2 regions of the Rhizobium sp. YTU87027 genome follow, and region 2 is predicted to be linked to the other one. Evidence: riboswitches for the same ligand, from Rfam matches in the RefSeq annotation. Region 2 holds a riboswitch; the other holds the start of a gene.

Region 1 (3,600 bases), 700 kb from region 2:
TGCGTCCGTCCAGGCCGGGTACAGGCACGTCGAGCTTGAAGCCGGCGTAAAACTGTATGCCGGGCTCCGTCGTGCGGACTTCCAGCGAAACGCCTGAATTCAGGCTGCGGGCAAGCGCGACGGATCGCTTGGCCGTGCGTTCGGTGGAGAGGCAGAAATTGTGATCGTAGAGCGCCTGTTCGCTGCCGTCGAACCGCTTCATGGGCGACATTTCGCGGAAGTCGAAGACCGTTCCGGCGACGGGCCGCACCTCTCCGGTCGGGATCTGCAACTCGTTTGTCACGAGGTAGCCCTCGGCTGCAATCATGATGTCGTGGCCGAGCGCATCTTCGCGGCCGTCGAGGTTGAAGTAGGCATGTTGGCAGACGTTGGCGATTGTCGGCTGATCACTCGTCGATTCGTAGATGACAGAAAATTCGCCGTCACCATGCACCCAGTAAGTTGCCTGGATGGTGCAGTTGCCGGGATAACCGCCGCGACCGTCCGGATCGACGATCTTCAGCACGACGCGGTCGAGATCATGCTCGACGATTGTCCAGTTCCGCTTGGCGATGTTGTCCTTGCCGCCATGAAGGTGGGTCACGCCCTTCTCGTTGAGATCGAGCTGATGACTCTTGCCGTCCAGCGCGAACTTGCCGCCGCCGATGCGGTTTGCGCAGCGCCCGGGCGTCGCGCCAAAGTAGGAGGAGTGGGCGGGGTAGCTGTCAAAATCATCGAAGCCGAGCAGCAGCGGCGCATCGTGACCGTCAAGGCGAAGATCCTGAATGACGGCACCCCAGGTGATGATCTTGGCCGTGAGCCCGCCACCCTTGATCTCGACGCGATAGACGGTCTCGCCCGACTGGGTCTGCCCAAAAACTTGCCGTTTCAACATTTCCGCCATAGCGACCATCCAGATATATCTTCGATTGAGGCAAGGAACCTGCCCCCATTTGCCACAAACCGCAACGGTGTCGTCGAAAAGAAACGCGGCCGGACCCGGCATTCGTTGCGCCAGCCGCCTTGCATCAGCTCGTGTCAGTCGCTCTTGCCGATATCGTTGAGATCGTAGGGTGTGGTCTGGTAGATCTCGTTGATCCAGTTGCCGAACAACAGGTGTGCGTGGCTGCGCCAGCGGTTTTGCGGCGTCAGCGACGGATCGTTGTGCGGGAAGTAGTTGTGCGGCATCTTGATCGGCACGCCGGCGTTCACGTCGCGGAAATATTCGTCGGAAAGCGACGTTGAATCATATTCCACGTGATTGAACATATAGAGCCTCTTGCCCTTACGTTCGTGCACAAGGCAGACGCCCATTTCGCTGGATTCCATCAGGATCTCCAGGCTTCCCGATTTCTCGATGTCGCTGCGGCGGACCTCCGTCCAGCGCGAAACAGGGACCTCGAAATTGTCGGAGAAGCCGTTCAGGTAGACCGACGACGGCTTCAGGTTCCGGTGCCGGTAAACACCGAAGGCCTTCTCCTTGAGTTCGTACTTGGGAACACCGTGGAAGTGATAGATCGCGGCCATCGCGCCCCAGCAGACGTTCATCGACGAATGGACGTTGGTTTCCGTCCAGTCGAAAATCTGCTGCATTTCGCCCCAATAGTTCACGTCTTCGTAAGGCAGCGTCTCGATCGGCGCGCCTGTCGTGATGAAACCATCGAATTTGCGGTGCTTCACTTCCTCCCACGTCTGGTAGAAGGCGAGAAGATGGTCCTCCGAGGTGTTTTTTGCTTTGTGGTTGCCGACGCGGATGAGCGAAAGCTCGACCTGCAGCGGAGAGGCGCCGACCAGGCGGGCCATCTGCAATTCCGTTTTGATCTTGTTCGGCATGAGATTGAGCAGCCCGATCTGCAGCGGACGGATGTCCTGACGGATAGCCACCGTCTCGGTCATCACGCGCACGCCTTCCTGAACCAGGGTCTCAAACGCAGGCAAGGTATCGGGGATCTTGATGGGCATTGCGGTCACTCGATCAAAACAACGAATACATTGCTATCGGTCCGCACGCGGCCCTTTAGCAACTTCTTTAACGTGGCTGCAAGCCGGCCGGCCAAATCACCACGGAGCGTCTTAAATAGCGTCACTCGATCCGCGAATCAATTGCTCAAACGAAAGGTCGGGGCGATATGAAGTCACCGCAGCGTTAATGACTGCTAGAATCTGTTGGTGGACACAGCGAAACACCATGTTTATTGAAGTAGAATGATGGCTAGGGACGCGTAATGGCAGATGACCTCGAAGGCAGGCCAAGCATTCAAGGGCAGGACAGAGTAGGATACGATCTGAGCCTGGGCTATCGCTTGAGGGTCATGTTCTCGGCCTTCTGGCATTCGCCCGTGCGGGGAAGGGTCTTGGTGATCGCGACCGCGCTGATCGCCATTATTCTCGCCACTGCCTATGCGACCGTCATCCTTAACCAGTGGAATGCGCCCTTCTACGACAGCATCGCTCGGCGCGATCTGCCTGGTTTCTTTCATCAGCTGAAGGTCTTTGCCCTGATCGCAGGCATGCTGCTGCTGCTCAATGTCGTACAGGCATGGCTAAACCAGATGACCGCGCTCTATATGCGCGAAGGCCTGACGCGCGATCTGGTCAACCAATGGCTCCAACGCAAGCGTGCGCTTCGGCTTTCAGCCAGCGGCCTCATCGGCGTCAATCCCGATCAGCGCCTGCACGAAGATGCCCGCAATCTCGCCGAGAGCACAACCAGCCTGATGATCGGGCTGGTACAGGCGACGATTCTGCTTATCAGCTTTATCGGCGTGTTATGGGACCTCTCCAGCGGCTTTGTCTTCCATTTCGGCACGCGCTCCTTTTCCATTCCGGGCTATATGGTTTGGGCGGCAATCTTCTATGCGGCGTCCGCATCGATTCTCAGTCAGCTGGTTGGCCGCAAGCTGGTGAAGCTCAATGCCGACCGTTTTTCGAAGGAAGCGGAACTTCGCTTCGCGCTGATGCACGCCAATGAGAACATGCCGGCGATTACTGTGGCTCGCGGCGAGGAGAATGAGCAGCAGCGTATCAATACCGACATCAGTGCGGTGCTTGCTGTTATCAAGCGGGTGGCGATGGCCAACGTCAACCTCACCTGGGTATCGGCCGGCTACGGCTGGCTTGTCGTGGTTATCCCGATCATCGTCGCTGCACCCGCCTACTTCTCCGGCGGACTGACGTTCGGGCAGCTGATGGTGTCGGTCGGCGCCTTCAACCAAGTCAATACCGCCCTTCGCTGGTATGTCGCGAACTTTGGCCCCATTGCCGAATGGCGCGCCACGCTGATGCGCGTCACCGATTTCCGGCAGGCGCTCACCAGCATGAGCGATGAGATCAATCTGAAGGGCACGATCAAGTACGAACGGAATCCTCCCGGAATCCTGACGCTGGACCATGTCCGGATTGCCGCCAAGATCGGCGAAGATATTGATCAATGCGGCGGCTTTCGTGTGCAGGAAAGCGCGGTGACGATCAAGGCCGGCGAAAAGGTCATGATCAATGGCGATCACAACGTGAATCGCAAACTGCTTTTCCTTGCACTCTCCGAGCTGTGGCCGTGCGGTGGCGGCAGGATCGGCTTACCGCCCACGGAGGATATGCTTTTTATCCCGCAATCGGCCTACA
Region 2 (3,600 bases):
AACCGTTCAGTCCTTTCCTGAACTGAAGCCGCCGGGCGTGAGGATGACCTATTCCACGCGACAAGGCACCGCGCCCACCGACATGACAGACACGTTCGAATGCGAGTTCGACAAGGCCGACAAGCCGCATCATCTTGTGCGGTTTTGCGTAGCGAGCACGTGCTATTCGCCGAATGAGGCCGACGGCGATCGGAAGCGCCGTTTTGAGGAGGCGCGAATTCTCCTGGATCGGTCGGAAAAATAGCACTCCGGCCGATAGTCGCTCGGAGGTAAGAAGATATGACCACAGGTCAGCGAGAATGGATCAATGAACATGACGATCAACCGGCCGTAGACCTTTTGCATGCGGCAAAGATCGCGTTCAAGGCACACGCAGATCAGACCGACAAAACCGGCGCACCGTATTTCCTGCATTGCAGACGAGTGGCTGATGCCGTCGGGGGTGGAGACGAGCGCGTTGTCGCATACCTACATGACGTTGTCGAAAAGGGATCCGGTTGGACTCTGGATCGATTACGAAAAGAAGATTTCAGTTCCACAATCGTCGAGGCTGTCGATGCACTGACCAGGCGACCCGACGAGAACGATGACGAATTCGTCATGCGGGCCTTGAGAAACCCGCTTGCCCGACCGGTCAAAATCGCTGATCTCAAGGATAATCTCGCACAGGCCGAGAAGGCTGGATCCGACCCGGGCAAATATGAAAAAGGGCTGAAAATCGTAGCGCAGATGTACGGACATCCCGCCTGATCACTGGCGATGCAAGTCTTTCGGCTCTGCCCGACCAGATGGGTGCTGGAGCGGGTGAAGGGAATCGAACCCTCGTATTCAGCTTGGGAAGCTGCTGCTCTACCATTGAGCTACACCCGCGTTAAACGCAGAGTTCCAACAGATGCGCGCCGCTGTCAAGCGGGCAGCGGCATTGTTACAGGCGGAAGTGCTTCGAGAGTTTCAGGCCCTGTGCCTGATAGTTCGAGCCGAGGCCGGAGCCGTAGAGACTTTCCGGGTGCTCCTGCATGTGCTCGTAAACGAGTCGGCCGACGATCTGGCCGTCTTCGAGGATGAAGGGAACCTCGTGGCTGCGAACCTCAAGCACAGCGCGACTGCCGCGGCCGCCGGCGGGTGCGTGCCCGAAGCCAGGGTCGAAGAAGCCCGCATAGTGCACGCGGAACTCGCCGACCAGCGGATCGAAGGGGGTCATCTCGGCTGCGTAGTGCGGCGGCACATGAACGGCTTCGCGGGAGACGAGTATGTAAAACTCGTCCGGATCCAGGATCAGTTCGTTGCGCCCGCGGCTATAGAGCGGTTCCCAGAAATCATAGATGTCGTGCTGCGCCTTCTTGTCGACATCGACGACGGCAGTATGGTGCTTGCCGCGGTAGCCGATCAGGCCGTCCTTGTCGCCGGCAAGATCGATCGATAGGGCAATGCCGCCACCCGATACGTTCGGCTGCTTGCTGGCGACGAGCGTCTCGGCGCCATGCAGCGCCAGCAGTTCGGGCTCACCGAGCACGGAATGGCCGACACGGAAGCGGATCTGCGACAGGCGTGAGCCCCGGCGCACGACAATCGGGAACGTGCGCGGGCTGATTTCGAGGTAAAGCGGGCCGGAATAGCCGGCCGGGATCTTGTCGAACTCCTGCGCATAATCGGTGATGACGCGCGTGAAGATATCCAGGCGGCCCGTCGAGCTTTTCGGATTGGCCGAGGCCGACATATTGGCCGGCAGGTCGAGGCGCTCCATCAAGGGAACAATATAGACGCAGCCGGTCTCCAGCACCGCACCTTCGGAGAGATCGACGACGTGAAGGCTCAGGCGATCGAGCTTGTCGGAGACGAGATGCGAAGGGCCGGGCATGAAGCTCGCGCGAACGCGAAAAGCCTTGGCACCGAGCCGGAGGTCAAGGCTTGCCGGCTGGATCTGGTCGTGATCCAAATCGCGCTCCGAGCTGAGGCGCCCGGCCTCGAAAAGCCCGGCAATCGCACGATCTGCCAAAATTCCTGTTACGCGAGCCATCATGCCCCATCCATATTTGTCGGAGACAAAACCAAACTCGAGGAATTGACGCAAGCATAGAACGGCAGTATTGCAGCTTTATCCCGTGGTGATTTGGCCGGTCGGCTTGCAGCCACGTTAAACAAGTGGCTAAAAGGACCGGGTGCAAAACCGGTCTGCTTTCGCGGCCGGTTTTTTTGTTGTTTGAAAGTGGTGATTCATGAGCAAGACCTGGCGCCCGGCAACCCAACTCGTCCACGGCGGTTCGCTGCGTTCGCAGTATGGCGAGACATCCGAAGCAATCTACCTCACGCAGGGCTTCGTCTATGAAAGCGCGGAAGCGGCGGAAGCACGTTTCAAGGGCGAGACGGACGGCTACATCTACGCCCGTTACGGCAGCCCGACCAACGACATGTTCGAGAAGCGCATGTGTGCGCTCGAAGGTGCGGAGGAAGCCCGCGCCACGGCCTCGGGCATGGCAGCCGTCACCGCTGCAATCCTCTGCCAATTGAAGGCAGGCGACCACATCGTTGCGGCCCGCGCACTTTTCGGCTCGTGCCGCTGGGTCGTGGAAACGCTCGCGCCGAAATACGGCATCGAGTGCACACTGGTCGATGGTCGCTATCTTGAGAACTGGGAAAAGGCGATCCGCCCGAATACGAAGGTGTTCTTCCTGGAAAGCCCGACCAATCCGACGCTTGAGGTGATCGATATCGCTGGCGTTGCGAAGCTCGCCAACCAGATCGGCGCCAAGGTCGTGGTCGACAACGTCTTCGCCACCCCGATCTTCCAGAAGCCGCTCGAACTCGGTGCCCATATCGTCGTCTATTCGGCAACCAAGCACATCGACGGCCAGGGCCGCAGCCTCGGCGGCGTCATCCTCTCCGACCGGGAATGGGTCAACGAAAACCTGCAGGACTACTACCGCCACACCGGCCCGGCGATGTCGCCGTTCACCGCATGGACGTTGCTCAAGGGCCTCGAAACGCTGCCCCTTCGCGTCAAGCAGCAGACTGAAAATGCGTCGAAGATCGCCGACTTCCTGGCCGATCAGCCGAAGGTCGCCAAGGTCATCTATCCCGGCCGCAAGGACCACCCGCAGGCCGACATCGTCACCAAGCAGATGAAGGGCGGCTCGACGCTTGTCGCCATCGAGCTCAAGGGCGGCAAGGAAGCGGCCTTTGCGCTGCAGAATGCACTGCAGGTGGTCAAGATCTCCAACAATCTGGGCGACGCCAAAAGCCTGATCACGCACCCGGCAACGACGACGCACAAAAACCTCAGCGATGAGGCGCGTGCTGAACTCGGTATCTCCGGCGGCACCGTTCGTCTTTCCGCGGGCATCGAAGACACCGACGACCTGATCGAGGACTTCGCCCAGGCGCTCGCCAAAGTGAACGCCTGATCAGCCAAATGTCGGCCGGATTGACGCAAATCCGGCCGACAGTCCTCTGCTCTTGCCGCAAGCAAGGCGGTCAAAAGTTGGACTTAACACGCGAAACTTCTTGCCATTACAGGCATTTCGGACGTGATCGACTATCGGTTTATTGACGGATCGGCCGTCGTATAAGATACCGGTAACGTATGTTGACTATGGTGTAGGC

The links. A riboswitch is a leader RNA that binds a small molecule or an ion and turns the genes downstream of it on or off. The one in region 2 is predicted to bind S-adenosylmethionine.
Region 1: it holds a riboswitch for S-adenosylmethionine, as region 2 does, so the genes downstream of both, metA (homoserine O-acetyltransferase MetA) here and NBG89_RS00790 (O-succinylhomoserine sulfhydrylase) in region 2, are expected to answer to the same signal.

The regions. Positions count from the first base shown of each region.
Region 1 is NZ_CP098440.1:3,260,595-3,264,194, reverse strand. It holds gene NBG89_RS16170 (aldose epimerase family protein) at 1-883, opposite strand, end outside; gene metA (homoserine O-acetyltransferase MetA) at 1,018-1,941, opposite strand; SAM riboswitch at 1,977-2,054, opposite strand; gene NBG89_RS16160 (ABC transporter ATP-binding protein/permease) at 2,205-3,600, shown strand, end outside.
Region 2 is NZ_CP098440.1:155,938-159,537, reverse strand. It holds gene NBG89_RS00810 (hypothetical protein) at 1-244, shown strand, start outside; gene NBG89_RS00805 (HD domain-containing protein) at 280-750, shown strand; tRNA gene NBG89_RS00800 (tRNA-Gly) at 797-870, opposite strand; gene NBG89_RS00795 (2'-deoxycytidine 5'-triphosphate deaminase) at 926-2,020, opposite strand; SAM riboswitch at 2,093-2,171, shown strand; gene NBG89_RS00790 (O-succinylhomoserine sulfhydrylase) at 2,217-3,401, shown strand.